3 regions of the Tumebacillus amylolyticus genome follow, and region 3 is predicted to be linked to each of the others. Evidence: riboswitches for the same ligand, from Rfam matches in the RefSeq annotation. Region 3 holds a riboswitch; each other region holds the start of a gene.
The links. Region 3 has a riboswitch for cobalamin ahead of cobJ (precorrin-3B C(17)-methyltransferase). Riboswitches for the same ligand answer to the same signal wherever they lie in the genome.
Positions count from the first base shown of each region.

Region 1: another riboswitch for cobalamin. It lies ahead of JJB07_RS05660 (S-layer homology domain-containing protein); the one in region 3 lies ahead of cobJ (precorrin-3B C(17)-methyltransferase).
Region 2: another riboswitch for cobalamin. It lies ahead of JJB07_RS03275 (HoxN/HupN/NixA family nickel/cobalt transporter); the one in region 3 lies ahead of cobJ (precorrin-3B C(17)-methyltransferase).

Region 1 covers NZ_JAEQNB010000001.1:1,216,372-1,221,527, reverse strand. The annotation lists gene JJB07_RS05665 (DUF4430 domain-containing protein) at 1-545, opposite strand, end outside; gene JJB07_RS05660 (S-layer homology domain-containing protein) at 636-1,946, opposite strand; cobalamin riboswitch at 2,057-2,248, opposite strand; gene JJB07_RS05655 (hypothetical protein) at 2,309-2,677, opposite strand; gene fabL (enoyl-[acyl-carrier-protein] reductase FabL) at 2,715-3,473, opposite strand; gene JJB07_RS05645 (hypothetical protein) at 3,641-4,201, opposite strand; gene JJB07_RS05640 (hypothetical protein) at 4,329-4,787, opposite strand; gene JJB07_RS05635 (DUF402 domain-containing protein) at 4,842-5,156, opposite strand, start outside.
Region 2 covers NZ_JAEQNB010000001.1:696,738-701,893, forward strand. The annotation lists gene JJB07_RS03265 (hybrid non-ribosomal peptide synthetase/type I polyketide synthase) at 1-1,871, shown strand, start outside; gene JJB07_RS03270 (HpcH/HpaI aldolase family protein) at 1,912-2,679, shown strand; cobalamin riboswitch at 2,718-2,915, shown strand; gene JJB07_RS03275 (HoxN/HupN/NixA family nickel/cobalt transporter) at 3,066-3,860, shown strand; gene JJB07_RS03280 (HoxN/HupN/NixA family nickel/cobalt transporter) at 3,898-4,689, shown strand; gene JJB07_RS24165 (hypothetical protein) at 4,712-4,846, opposite strand; gene JJB07_RS03285 (MFS transporter) at 5,034-5,156, shown strand, end outside.
Region 3 covers NZ_JAEQNB010000001.1:858,421-863,576, reverse strand. The annotation lists gene JJB07_RS04020 (sirohydrochlorin chelatase) at 1-269, opposite strand, end outside; gene cobJ (precorrin-3B C(17)-methyltransferase) at 287-2,002, opposite strand; cobalamin riboswitch at 2,171-2,358, opposite strand; gene cobT (nicotinate-nucleotide--dimethylbenzimidazole phosphoribosyltransferase) at 2,407-3,441, opposite strand; cobalamin riboswitch at 3,533-3,714, opposite strand; gene JJB07_RS04005 (DUF4097 family beta strand repeat-containing protein) at 3,812-4,735, shown strand; gene bluB (5,6-dimethylbenzimidazole synthase) at 4,788-5,156, shown strand, end outside.

The sequences.
Region 1 (5,156 bases), 360 kb from region 3:
TACGCCGTCTCGATGTCGAGATGGTCGCGCATCGTATCGAGCAGACTCTGCTCCGTCGAGACGGCTACCGGTTCGTTGAAGACGGAGTTGTTGCCGAAGTACTCCGTGACGCTGAGTTCGAAGTTCCCGTTCGTCGCGCCGGTCGAGTTGTTGCTCGGCTGGCTGTTCGTGCCGGACGAATTGGACGTTGTCCCGTTCGAAGCGGAGTTCCCATTGCTGGAACCATTGGAACTCCCTGCTCCACTCGTGCCGCCATTGGAGCTCTTGCCATTGCCGCCGCTTCTTGCAGAGTTTGCCGTCGACGCAGACGGGTTTTTGCCCGACTCGGAAGACGCTTGCGTGTCCGAGGCGTTTTTCTCAGAAGGGGTGGCTTGTTGCTCTTGGGATTTTGGTTCCGCCTCCTGCTTCTTGTCATCGACGACGGGGGTCTGCACCTCTAGTTGGGGCAGAGCGTCCGGCTTCTGCGCGTCGGACGATGATTTGCCGCATGCAGTGCCGACCAGTGCAAGCGCAACGAAAAGCCCAAGACTCCTTGCGATCTTCATGATGGTTCACAACCTCCTCACATTCAAGAAAAAAGAGTGAGGCTCGTCTATCGAGCCTCCACTCTACACTTAGCTATACGTGCGGAATTCCTAGTTATTCGAAGTATGGATGGAGTCCAACACCAAAGCGACTTCGGCACGGTCCGCGTACGCCAGCGGCGAGAACAAGCCTTCGGAGTAGCCGTGCATGTAACCGGCCTTCACGACCGCTTCCACGTAGCCTTTCGCATAGTCGCCGATCTGTCCTTTGTCGAGGAACGTCAGCGTATCGGTGGTTTCCGGAGAGAGCCCTGCCAAGCGTGCCACGACGATTGCCAGCTCTTGGCGGGTGATCCCGTCGTTTGAACGGAACGTGCCTTCCGCGTCGCCGGAGAGGATGTTTTTGCGCACGACCGTTTGGATGAATTGGTTGTAGTGATCACGAGCTGCGACGTCGGAGAATTGCTTCTCGCCGCCGAAGTTGAGATCCCCGTTCGAAGCGCCGACCAGCGAGATCATTTTCGCGAGTTCGCCACGGGTTACGGCACGGCCCGGTTCGAAGTGCGAACTCCCGTCCCCGACGACGATGCCTGCTTGCGCTTGCTTCAGGATGCTCGGTGCCGCCCAGTCGTAGCCGTTGAGGTCGGTGAACTTCGCGTCTTTGTTGCCTACGAGCACGTTCACGTCGCCGGATCGGATGATCAGCGGGAGACCGGTCGCCGGGTCGATTTTGTCGAGGTTGAGGGTGAGCAGACCTGCGTCCGACGCTTTCACCGTCGCCACGCCGTCTTTGTCGGTGACAAAAATGGCTTCGTCACTGTTGACGGTGGCAAGCGATGCGCCTTCGACCGGCACGGTGGTCGTCGTTGCGTTCCAGTTCGCGTCGTACGTGGTCTTCTGCGCGGTGACTTTCACGGTGAAGTTGTCGCCCACGAACGGATGAGTCGAAGAGATTTCAAGTTTCGGGTACAGCGTTTGCGTGTAGTCGGAGAAGCCCCAGACCACTTCGTCGCCGTCATGCAGTTCCGCTTGGTCCGCCCCGACATCGACCGACTTGCCGTTCACCCAGAACAGCCAAGCGGTGTTGTTGTTGATGGTTTTCTCCCCGACGCCGTTGATTTTGTTCACGTAGGTGCCGAATTGGGAAGTGGTCGCCGTGTAATCGATGGAGTCCTTCGCCGCGATGTCCACCAGTGCGCCCAATACGGTCGGCTTGTCCATTTGGACCGTATCGCCCGCGGTGTTTTTGAACGACTCTGCACCGACGGCGAGGTATTCCGTTTTCATAAACCCGTTCGGGCCGACGACGCGGACTTTCACGTGCGCCTTGGTATCCGTGGCAGCCACTGCGCTGAGAGACGGGGCCATCAGGCCAGCGATCAACAGCGTGGAAGCGGCGATTTTGACGAAGTTGCGGTTCATTGGTTGTGCTCCTCTCTAGTTCCAAACAATAAAAAAACTCCCTAACCAATCGGTCGGGAGAACAGGTTCGTATGTACGCCTGAACCTTCCCTCCGAAGGTGCTACGAAAAAAAAGTGCCGTCCTTGAAGCAGGTCTCCTGGCTCACGGGTCCTCCGACCTCCGCCCCTTCTCATGCCGCTTGGCACAATGGGTACTTGCGGGATCGTCGCCGTTTACAGTAGCGGGGGCTGCAGCGGATTTGCACCGCTTTCCCTACACTTCATGGCACCATTCCTATGAAATTACAAAACTAGTGTACCATCCCACGAAAAAAAAGACCAGCACCGCGAGCGGCCTGGTCTCTTTTTCAAATGATGTTGACTTACTGCTCTTCGTATTTCTCAAAACGCATCGACGGAACGGCGCCCAGCGGAAGAAATGCGGAACGACCGTTGATCAGCGAATGGTCGATCAAAGAGTTGTACGAATAGACGAGGTCGAGAACTTTCTTGAAGTCGGCGTCGTCGTTGAAGTTGCCTTCGAGTTGCACGTCGAGAAGGCTCATTGCGTACTTGCGGTCTTCTTTCGCCTTGGCGAGAGCTCCTTGCAGACGCGGGATCATCTCTTCGTTTTTCATCGCTTCTTGCGCTTTCAACTCAACGGTAAATGCGCCGATTGCGAAGTTCGTGGCTGCAATCGCGGATTGGATGACCATAAACTCGTTGCTACGCAGAATTTGTTCGGTTGCCATTAGCAATCACCTCGCCTTTCATCTTACCTGATAATTCCTAGCCAATCAACGAATAGCCGCCGTCGACGACCAAGGTTTGGCCGACGATCATGCGAGACTGCTCGGAGCAGAGGAACAGCACGGAGTTCGCGAGGTCTTCCGGCGTAATCATGCGACCTGCCGGGGTGCGGTCGACCGCCGCTTGGATCATCTCTTCACGGTTCGGGAAGTGCGTGAGAGCGTCGGTGTCCACTGCTGCGCCCGAGACGGCGTTGACGATGATGTTCTTCGGAGCGAGTTCCACGCCGAGGTAGCGTACGATCGATTCGAGAGCCGCTTTGGAGGTGCCGACGTTGATGTAGTTTTTCAGCGCGAATTTAGAGCCGAGCGACGAGATCGCCACGATGGAGCCGCCGCCGCGTGCTTCCATCATCGGGACTGCTTTTTGCGCGAGGAAGAGCAGCGCTTTGGAATTGATGCTGAGCGTCCAGTCCCAGTGCTTTTCTTCGACTTCCATCGCCGGAAGTTGCACGCCGGACGCCGCGTTCGAGATGAGGATGTCGAGGCCGCCCATCACTTCTTGGATTTCGTCAAAGATCAATTGGTGCTTGTCGAGGTCGCCGACGTTCGCTTTGATGATATGGCAGCGACGGCCGAGAGATTCGATCATCGCTTTGGTTTCTTCCGCCGGTTTGCGGTTGCGGAAAAAGTTGATGACGACGTCTGCGCCCTCTTCCGCCAGTTTCAATGCAATCGAACGGCCAATGCCGCGGGAGCCTCCGGTGACGAGTGCGATCTTGCCGGTAAGTGAAGACATGTGATGTATACCTCCAAGGAATTAAGATCAGGTATTAGGAGTTCTATGTACGAGGTGATTATATCATTCCCCTGATCGGAAGTACATTTTCCGTTCGTAAAAAAAGCCAACCTCCGCGCCACGGGGGTTGGCTTATTTCTCTCGCTGTCGGAGGTTGAGTCAGGAGCTTAGTTCTTCCCTTGCGCCTTGGTCAGTTCCGCTTTAAGCGTTGCGTCGATGGTTTGCATGAGTTTCAGCGCGTCTTGGTTCTGTGCTTGGATTTTGGCTGCGACTTCCTTGATTTTGGCGGAATCGGACGCAAGGACCGCATCGTGCAGTTGTTTGTGCAGGTCTTTGCCGGTCGTGCGCAGTTCTTTGAGTTTGGCGAGGTCGGCTTCGGTGGTTTTCAGATCGGATTTGATCTGCTTTTTCAGCGCTTTGTCGGTGGTGTTTTTCTCAAGGTCTTGAAGTTGTTGGTGCGATTCTTTGATCGACTTGCGGGTTTCCCACATTTGTTTCTTGGTCTCTTTCATCGATTTGAAATCGACGCCCGCGTCTTTGATCGCTTGCTTTTGCTGGTCGGTCAACTTGACTTTCTGATGCTCCCCTTTGTGGTGGTGCTCAGCGCTCGGAGCCGGAGTGGTGGTGGTTGCCGGGTCGTCCGTCGCGGCGAATGCTGCTGCGCCGCCTCCAAGTGCCAATGCTGCGGCAAGGGTAGTACCTACGAGAAGTTTTTGAAAGTTTTTCATATCGTTGTGTCCACCTTTCAACAAGTTGTGATTGACCTCTTGACTTCATGGTACCCATCAGATGTGGAATAAATATGGAAAAGTTATAGAAAAAAACAGCCCCGCCATCGCGGAGCTGTTTCTGTGCTTAAAACGGTTTGGTCTCCCCTGCCACCATCTCGCAATACGGGGTCTCGCCCTTCAAATTGCGCGCAACGTTGTCCAATTGCTCGCCGTCGCGAAATACGGCGAGGGTGTGCCCGTTGCGGACTTGTTCGCAAGCTTGGGAGATCGCGGATTCCGGGATGCCGTACGAGCGCAGACGATCTTCGACCGTCACCATCGTGCGCTGGTGGTTGGTGCCCGGCAACGCGTTGAGTTGCGGTGCTTCGATCTCGCCTTGAACCGGCGTGGAGTCTGACACGATGTTCTGGATGAACGGCGTGACGCCCGGGTAGAACCCTTCGATGCCGTCCCCGTTTTGGTCGCCCTTGTTCTGCAGGTAGAGGACCGTGAAGTCATTCATTCCTGCACGATACAAGTTCTGAACGGAATCGTGAGCTTGTTGATAGCTCGGAAATGCCGCCAATACAATCGGTTTTGACATGTATGGTCACCTCTCTCACACGAGTACCTCTAGTATCTGTGAGAAGGTGGTTTGCTATTCCCCGTTCGCCTCGTGCCACAACCTCGTCCATCTCTCCCGCGCCTCGGGGTCGAACGGCCCCTCTTGCGCTTCAAACAACGCCACCAACTCCGCCGTCGCTTCTGCGATTTTGAGCAAGATGTCGGACGGATACTTCATCGCGTGGGCATGCTCTGTCAGTTCCTCTTCATCGACCACTTCGTACACGCCGTCGACGTTGACGATCAAATCGACGTCATAGTCGATGAATTTGTACAGGTTGCGCTCTTCCTCATACTCGATCGGGCTTGCGATGTTGCAATAGTAGCCTGTGCCTTCCTCGCGACAGAG
Region 2 (5,156 bases), 160 kb from region 3:
AATTGGTGCAAAAACTGCCCGGCGGTGCGATGCTTGCCGTCGAGTCCACACCTGAACAACTCCATCCTTTCTTGAAAAAAGGTGTCGATCTTGCGGTGGTCAACGGTCCGCAGGCGTGCGTGCTCGCGGGAACGGTCGAAGCAATGGAAGCTCTGCAAAACGAACTCACAGAGGCGGGCTTGCGTTGGCAAAACGTGCGAACCTCACATGCCTTCCATTCTTCGATGCTCGACCCGATTCTGGACGAGTTCTCGGCTATCGTCAGCGAAATCGATTTGCATGAACCGAAGATTCCCTATGTCACGAACGTCACCGGCACGTGGGTCACTCCGCAAGAAGCGACCGACCCGGCTCATTGGGTTCGGCACATGCGTCAAACGGTGCTTTTTGCAGACGGGCTCCATCCCTTGTTGCAAGAACCGGGAGGCATCGTCTTGGAAGTGGGTCCGGGTCAGGCGTTCACCTCGGTCGTGAAACGTCATCCGAAAAAAGACAACGTGGTCTTGGCCGCCCCGACGCTTGCGACGACTTCGGATTCCTCTGACTACACCACATTGCTCATGACCTTGGGCCGCCTCTGGATCGCGGGACTTACGCCCGAATGGGAGAACCTGTACGCGCATGAAGCTCGGCGGCGTGTGGCGTTGCCCGTATATCCCTTCGACCGCCATCGGTACTGGTTGGAAGCTCGTCCGACTTCTCAGATGCACGGGGAGTGGATGGACGAAGTCGCCGCGACTTCCGAAGCGGAGTACGAGCCGACCCAAGTCGAATACCGCCCCGATCCGAAAGTGATCGGGCCTCGGGACGAGGTGGAGTTGGAACTGGTCAAAGTGTTCGAGGAAGTCTTGGGCATGGCGCCAGTCGGCGTCACCGACAGTTTCTTCGACTTGGGGGGAAGCTCGCTGTCCGCCCTGAGCGTCATGATCCGTCTGGAACAGGTCTTCGGCACCTCGCTCTCCAACGCAGTCTTGCTCGAAAGCCCGACGGTCGAAGCGTTGGCGCAAGTGTTGCGAGCGGGAGGCAAGTCGTCGGGAAGTTCGCGCATGGTGGGAATTCGAACGACGGGCAAGCAAGCGCCGATCTTCTGCATTCATCCCTATGGCGGGCATACGACAGGCTATTTTGAGCTGATCCGTTATCTGGGAGCCGATCAGCCGGTCTACGGCATCCAGTCGAGCGGGTTGCAGGGGGAAGCAGTTCCCTTCACTCGATTTGAAGACATGGCGACCGACTACATTCAATTGATCAAATCGAAGCAGCCGGTCGGTCCCTACACGCTCGTCGGGCACTCGATGGGCGGATGCATTGCGTATGAGATGGCTCAGCAATTGCGGCAAGTGGGAGAAGAGGTTGCCCTGCTGGCCCTCTTGGATTCCCGTGCCCAGAATTTCAGCGTACAACCCCTCTATCGAAACGGCGAATACGGCGAGATGGCAAGCAAAGGCTGGCTCAGTGACGAAGCGGTGATGCTTGGCATCCTGCTTCCGAAGTTGTCGTTGGACTGGGAGCAATTGCGCGGGATTCCGACCGAAGAACACTGGCTCCATGCGCTGGAAGCTGCCAAGAAACAGGGCTTGCTGCCGCTTGGCACCGGGGAAGACCAAATTCGGAACCTGCTCGCCGTAACCCGAGCAAACGATGAAGCGCTGCGCACCTACCAACCGCAGCCGTATCAGGGAGATCTCTTGCTCTTCTGCGGCGAAGACGGTTTCGCCAAGCAGTTCGGGGAACCTGAATTGGGCTGGGGCGACTTGGTTTCCGGGAGATTCGAAGCGGTGCAGGTGCCCGGCAATCACCACAGCATCATGACGGGAACGAACGTCGAGGCCGTCGCACGACATTTGCAAAAACGTCTCCGTGAGTTGTAAACTTGTAAAGATATAGAATCTTTTACAAGCGGGTGATAAAATGACGACCTTCAAACAACAGCTCCTCTCAGGGAATTCTCTCTACGGAACTTGGTTGCGAATTCCCCATCCGACGATTGTTGAAATCATCGGCAGAAGCGGTTTTGACTTCCTCCATCTCGACATGGAGCACGGGCCGATCGGGAACAACGAAGTGGATACGCTGCTCCTCGCCGCGAATGCAACGGGGACTCCGACGCTGGTGCGAGTGCCGCACGTGGACGAATCCTTGATCGGGCGCGTGCTGGACCTTGGAGCTACGGGCGTCATCATCCCGAGAATCAACGGTGCCAAAGACGCGCAGGCTGCGATCTCCGCCGCATTTTTCGCCCCGATGGGTCAGCGCGGGCTCGGGGGAGCCTGTCGGGCCAACGGGTACGGTGCGGTCGGGTTTCAGGAATTTGCAACACAGGCGAACGACACCACCAACCTGATCTTGCAAATCGAGACCAAACAAGCGGTGGAGCGGATCGACGAGATCCTGGAAGTTTCCGCTGCGGCGGTTGATCTGTACTTCATCGGTCCGGCAGACTTGTCGCAATCCCTGGGCGTGCCGGGGCAGTTTGACGACCCGCTCTTGCAAGAAACGATCCAATGGCTGGTCAAGCGCATCAAAAAAAGGGGCAAGGAGATCGGCATCCACCTGCCCCACCCGAGCATGCGCCAACACTACGCAGACTTGGGAATCCGCTACTTCACCTCTTCGTTCGACATCGGAATCGTCTCCGAAGGGGCGAAATCACTGCTCAAGGCGTGCAAGCAGGAATAACGAGGACAACCACGAATAACATATGTAGGAAGATTAACTTCATAGGTCAGCAACGAGGTGCCCTTGTCAATTGAAGCAAGGGGTAACAGGGAATCGGGTGAAAGTCCCGAGCGGTCCCGCCACTGTAACCGAGGAGTTCTCTCTCACGTATGTCACTCAATCCTTCGCGATTGGGGAAGACGAGAGAGCGCGATGATCCGGAAGCCAGGAGACCTACCTACGTTCGCTACACCCAATGTGCCTTCGCGGAAAGGAGTGGTGTGCAATGGAACGACTAGGTTTCTCTGTTTGGGTATCGTCTGTCCAATTGTTCACGTAACCCCATCCGTTTGGATGGGGTTTTTTGTTGTGTCAGATCGAGGGGAAAACAGAGGAGGAACCATACAATGGAAAATTTCTCGTTGCTTGCACTGGTATTCGTACTCGGTTTGCGTCACGGCTTGGACGCAGACCATCTGGCTTGTATTGACGGGTTGACCCGCTATAACTTGCGCCAAGGCAGAAAAACGGCGCGCTGGGTCGGCACCCTGTTCTCATTCGGTCACGGCTTGGTGGTAGCGACGGTCGCCATCATTTTGTCGATGATCTCCAAGGACTTCACGTTCCCCGACTACTTCGATACGATCGTCACTTGGATTTCTGTCGTTTCGCTCGCTTTGATCGGCTGCTTGAACGCGATGAACCTGATTCGAAACCGCTCGGAACAGGCCGATTTTTCCGTTCAGGGGATCAAGGGGAGATTCATCCCGCGTGTCGCCCGCGAAACGACCAACCCGTTCCTGATCATCGGGATCGGGGGGATGTTCGCTCTCGCAGCCGATACGGTTTCTCAGACTTCGGTCTGGGCGCTGGCATCCGGCAATGCGGACGGCTATTTGCCGTATGTACTGGGGCTTACGTTCATGGCGGGGATGATGTTGACCGATACGATCGACTCGTTGGTTGCGTATCGGATGTTGACCCAGTCGGGGAAGCTCGGACGCACCGCTTCCAAAGTGATGGGCTGGGTGATCGTCGCGCTTGCTTTCGGGGTTTCGTTCTATGAGGCGTTTACCTACTTCAATCCGTGGGCGGAGTTGGACTTTGAAGTGGTTGGAGTTGTGATCTTCTGCGCCTTGCTGATTTGCTTTGGCGGCGTTCGTTTGGTGTCGAGTAGGAATACGACGGTCACCAATGAATAGGCTGTAGGCAGAAGGTAGAGGCAGGGAGGAATGGCGAATGGATGCATTTTCATGGCTTGCACTCGTCTTTGTACTCGGTCTCCGGCATGGGCTGGACGCAGATCATCTCGCTTTTATCGATGGGTTGGCACGGCATAACCTGCACTTGGGGCGGAGAATCACGCCTTGGGTGGGGACTTTGTTTTCCTTTGGCCACGGATTGGTGGTGGCAACGGTCGCCGTCATTTTGGCTGAGATTTCTCGGGACTTCACGTATCCCGACTATTTTGACATCATCGGCACGTGGGTCTCGATTGGGTCGCTGGCGCTCGTCGGTGGTTTGAATCTGGTGAATCTGCTTCGAAATTCCTCGGAGCAAACCGACTTCGCCCCGCAGGGAATCAAGGGACGATTCCTACCGCGAGCGGCGCGTGAGACGACCAATCCGTTTTTGATCATCTTGACGGGGGGCGTGTTTGCGCTGGCGGCCGATACGGTCACGCAGACTTCGGTCTGGGCGCTGGCAGCGGGACATGCGGATCAGAGGTTTCTTCCCTTGCTCTTGGGACTTGCGTTTATGGTCGGGATGATGCTGACCGATACGGTCGATTCGCTGGTTGCCTACCGGTTGTTGGCGAAGTCCGGCCGATTCGGTCGAACCGCTTCGAAAGCGATGGGGTGGCTGATCGTCGTGTTGGCGTTCGGGGTGTCTTTTTATGAGTCTTTCACGTGGTTTCATCCTGGGGCGGAGATCGACTTTGAAGTGGTTGGGGTTGTTTTGTTTGCCTTGCTGGCGCTGAGTTTCGGCGGGGTTCGTTGGATCTTGAGAAAAAAGACCGTGCTCCCTTAGTGGAGAGCACGGTCTTTTTTTCTTAGCAACCGCAACCGCCAGTTGCTGCGCCGCCAACTGCGCCGCCGCCGTAACCCGGAACGAGCAAGAAGAACAGAACGAAGATGATCAGAAACACAACCGCCCAACGAGTGTAACCGCCAAATGCACCGTACATGAGATTCCCTCCTCTCAAGTGGTTTTGCTACATTCTATTGAAGAGGAGGGACAAACGGGACGGCGCTTGTCTTGGGTCATCTGCCCAATATTCGGGGCAGTTGCCAAATGGCACCAGACAAGGGATACTGAACCTAACAGCATGGAATCCTTTTTTTACATACAACGAAGAGGAAAGGGGCCGGATCATGGAGAGAATGTCTCTCCTGCGCGAACCGAAGCAACGGAAACTGCTGTTCAGCGCGGGACTTAGCTGGATGTTCGACGCGATGGACGTGGGGATGATCTCGTTTATCGTGGCGGCACTGGCG
Region 3 (5,156 bases):
GCGTTGTCAATCGCATGCGGGATGTGAATTTTGGAGTGCCCTGCGCCAAACAAAATGATCGGCACCAGCGTCACCCGTGTTGCTCCGCGCTCGACACAGGCGGCAATCCCCTGCGGAATCGTCGGCGTGGTCAATTCCAGAAAGCATGTCTCGATAATTGGGTACTTCTCCCCGAGACGACCCTGTACGCGACCGGCAAAAGCGAGCAACTCGGAGTTGCCCTCCTGCACACGGCTGCCGTGTCCGACCAATAGAATTGCATGACTCATGAAGTCCGTCCCCTTTCTCAATCTCCGCAGATGGATTCGATGACGAGCGGTGCTTGGTAGTCTTCGTGGTGGAAGCCTGCGACGTCACCGACCCGTTTGAAGAATTTATGGAAGCGCTCGTCGGGATGTCCCTTGGCTTTGTACGTGGCGAGAATCTCTTCGACGGCGGAGAGCAGTTCGGACGGTTCCAAGCCTTCTGCCACTCGTTGCGCCGGGTGGGCGTTGCGTCCGATCGCTTTGCCTCCGAGAAAGAGGTCGAACTTGCCTCGGCGGTAGACCATCGCGATGTCTTCGTTGACCGAACCGTAGCAGGCCATGCCGCAACCTGCGAAGCCGATTTTCAGCTCTTTGGGCACGGAGAGGCCGCCGAAGCGTTGCAGGAGTTCTTCCGCTTGCGGGAGGGACTCCGTTTTTTCCAAGTTGCAGAAGTCGCAGGCTTTAAGTTGGACGACGTCGCCGATGGGTTGGACGATCATGCCGGCGTGGGTCAGTACTTCGGAGACGAACTCCGGGTCGCGGGTCGGCACGCGCAGAATCACGTAATGGTGCGGGGTGTACTCGACTTCGCCGTCCTCCCCGACCACGTCTAACATCACTGCCATTTGCTTAGGCGTCAGTTTTTTGTTGCCGACGCCCGGCGACACCGCAATTTCCAAGATCAACGGCTGGGAAAAAAGCGCCCCTTGCACGCGTGCGTCGCGCTCCACCACAGACGTCTCCAAGACCCCGCGATTCACCAAAAGCGACACAGCCTCCATCGCCAAAGCTGCCGAGCTCCGCGAAACCGGAGCTTCTGCCAAAGCCACCGCGCTCGAAGGCACTGCAACTCCCGAGGTCATTGCAACACCCGCAGTCACAATGCTCTCCGCCTGCTTGTTCCCGCGCACCTCCGAAACCCCGCCGTGCAACGCCCACGGCTCGTGCTCTTCTTTCAACCGCTCGTTCATGCGAATCGGCTGCTCGGCGCGATCCAGCGTGTACTTCCGCTGATAACCCCGTGGAGTAATCATCTTGCCGTCGTACACTTTCGTACTCGTGTTCCCGATGATGACCGTCGTCAGCATCCCGATGTCATGCTCCAACATCTCGCCGAGCGTCGTCAGCACCACTTGCTGACTCGCACGATACGCACTTTTCACCAAGCCCACCGGCGTCTCGGCCGGACGGTACTTCAACAGAATCCGTTGCGTCTCCACGATCTGCCGCGTTCTGCGACCCGACCGCGGATTGTACAACGCCACGATGAAGTCCCCCATCCCGGCGGCCTCCACTCGTTTTGCAATCACTTCCCACGGAGTCAGATGGTCGCTCAGCGAAATCGTACACGCATCGTGCATCACCGGCGCTCCCAGCAACGACGCGCAGGAGTTGATCGCCGAAATCCCCGGAATGACCTCAACCTCCACACCTGTCGCTTCCGTCCAGCCCTGCTCGATCAACACTTCATACACCAACCCGGCCATCCCGTACACCCCGGCATCTCCCGAAGAGATCACCGCGACTTTTTTCCCCAACTCGGCTTGGCGAACCGCTTCAATCGCCCGAGAGACTTCCTCCGTCATCCCCGTGCGCACAATTTCTTGATGGGTCAACAGCCCGCGAATCAAATCGACGTACGTGTTGTACCCGATGATCACATCCGACTCCTGAATCGCCGTCCGTGCCCGGTCGGTGATATGATCGAAACTCCCCGGCCCAAAACCGATAACCAGCAACTTCCCTCTCGTCGTCATCCCGTCTCTCCTCTCCAAAAAAACCAAACCAACGCAACAAAAAAAGGCGCCTTCCCCGATAGGAAGGCGCCTCCGTTATCCTCTCTACATCCGCACACAGCACCAAAGCCTGCGCACGAACAACCAAAAGTCACGTGACCGCCATACCTCCTATCTCCCGTAAGAAGTGATGGACATACACACAGAGGCAGGTCTCCTGACTTGTGAATCAACGCTTCCTCCGCCTTCCCATTCCCCAAAAACGGGGTACAGTGGCAACTTGGAGGTCGCTCCTCACATACAGTGGCGGGACCGTGCCGGACTCTAACCGGCTTCCCTTTTCAGCTCTCGCGAGCACCTTGTGGTTTGTTGTTATTCAATTCTATGAAGTCTTCCAAAACTATATACCAAATAAATCTAGCTGTCTACAGACCCAAGTCTGCAAATGTCGCCATCTCCTGCACCAAACGAGTTGCCGATTGAAGCAACGGCATGGCCAGAACGGCTCCCGTTCCCTCGCCCAAACGCATCTCAAGATGCAACATCGGCGACAACTCCATCGCCTCCAAGAGAATTCGATGCGCAGGCTCCTGCGACAGATGCGATGCGAACAGATAGGGACCGACTTTCGGCTCCACTCGATACGCAACCAACGCCGCCGCCGCTGCAATCACCCCGTCCACGAGCACGGCCACTCCCTCCGATGCAGCTCCCAACACCACGCCCGCAAGCCCGGCGATTTCCAAACCGCCGACTTTCGCCAGCACATCAACCGCATCGTCCGGGTTCGGTTGGTTTACCTCCAACGCCCGCTGAATCACGTGGCCCTTGTGCGGGAGAACAGACTCTTCAATCCCCGTCCCGCGCCCGACCAATTCGGCCAGAGGGTGGCTCGTCAGCACAGAGGCAATCGCGCTGCTCGGAGTCGTGTTCCCAATTCCCATCTCGCCGAGCGCAATCACCTGCACGCCCTCGGAGCTCAACTTTCGAGCAAAGCCCATGCCCACTTCCAGAGCACGCACCGCTTCTTCGCGCGTCATCGCCGGACCCACCGCCATATTGTCGGTGCCCGGTTTCACTTTTTCCCGCACGATGTTTGGAATGTCGTCTTCACAAGCACTCCCGATATCCACGACATGAACGTCTGCGCCCATCTGCCGCGCCAGCACATTCACCGCCGCTCGCCCGTTCGAGAAATTCTGCATCATCAATCCCGTAACGGCCGATGGATACGCCGAAACTCCCTCCGCCGTCACCCCGTGGTCTCCGCACATCACCACCACCGCCCGACGTTCAACGGACGGCAACACCGTGCCTTGTATACCTGCAAGCCGGATGCCGATCTCCTCCAATTTTCCGAGACTGCCCAACGGTTTCGTCAATTGATCCCACCGACCGCGCGCCTCTTCCATGACCTCGACATCCAGACCTCGTACTTGTACCTCAACAGTTTTCAACATCTCTCTCATCCTCTCCCCGAAATGAATTTCGCCCGGACAAGCAAAAAAATCCAAGCTCCGCAAAGAAGCTTGGATTGTCCAGACCCAAAATAAGGTTCTTCCCCAATAGGCAGGTTTCCTGGCTCGTCGGATCATCCCTAATTCCTCGCCTTCCCAGCCCTCGAAAAAAAGGCCAGTGGCTTCGGACAGTCCCCGACCACAGTGGCGGGCCCGCGCGTCTCACGCTTCCCTTTTCACCTCGTCAGACGAGGCACCTATTGTGCCCCCATTCTAAGCCCCCTCGAAAATTTTGTCAAAAAAGTTTGAAGGGTTCCCCCTCAACCTCTCGTCTATAACAGCAACAATCTCCCCTGAGAGGAAGCGATCGGCGATGAAAGAATGGAAACGCAACCTCGCCCTGCTGGGCGTTCTCGTCGTTGGCATCGGGGCGGCAGGCTTCTACGCCCTCCCCACGATGTCCAGCCAGAACTACGAGGAAACCAAATCGACTGAAACATCCGGCATCCAAATCATCGACATCGAGGGATACGCCGCCAACGTCAACGTCACCCCCGGACCGGACTCCCAAGCGACGGCACATTTTCACGGTTACGGCCGCTCCGATGTGTACAGTCTCAAGATGCAAACCAACGGAGACACGCTGCACATCCTCATCGACCATCCCGACCAGCAGTGGAACTTCGGCTCCAATTCCCTAACTCTCGATGTCGTGATCCCGCAGAGAGACTTTGACCGACTGACCGTGAACACCGCCTCGGGCGACATCCATCTCCAAGACCTCAAAGCCAAAGCCTTGCTCTCCTCGACCGGCTCCGGCAACCAAGACGTCTCCAACGTCCAATCCGACACCCTCGCCCTCGACACAGCGTCCGGTGATTTGAACGTCGAGAACACCTCCGCCACCCTCGATCTGAAAACGGCATCGGGCAACATCACCGGCCACCGCTTGACAGGGAAAAAAATCAGCGCGGACTGCGCATCCGGCGACATCAACCTCGGCGGCCTGACCGGAGAAATCAAAACCCGCGTCATGTCGGGCAACATTAACCTCGACTACGACAAATTGAGCGCAACGCTTACCGCCTACACCGCTTCCGGCGATGTCAACGTAGACTTGCCGAACGATTCGTCGTTCGACTTGCACCACAAATCCGCGTCGGGTGATTTCAACTCCAACTTTGCCATGAACAACATGACGAATACCAACCACGAGCACAAAGGCACCGTCGGTTCCGGCGCAACGGCCGTCAACGTCGAAACGGTCTCCGGCAATTTGACCGTGCACAAAAAGTAAAGGGTCGCGCGTACAATCTGGTAAGATCAAGGGAACAGGAGGTATCATTCCCATGAACTTCACACCCGAACAACGCGCCGCCGTTTACGAAGCGATCCACAACCGCCGCGACATTCGCAAATTTTCCCCCACGGAACTTGAGGAAGACAAAGTCCAACGCATCCTGCTCGCCGGACATCATGCGCCGTCCGTCGGCTTCATGCAACCCTGGGACTTCATCCTCATCTCGTCGTCAAGTCAAAAGGAAGCCCTCGCCCTCGCCGCCGACAAAGAACGCCGGGCACTCGCCATCCACTTCGCCGCCGAAGGACGCGATGACAAGTTCCTGCAACTCAAAGTCGAAGGCTTGCGCGAAGCGCCGCTGACCGTCTGCATCACCTGCGATCCGACACGAGGCGGTGACCATGTGCTCGGCCGAAAC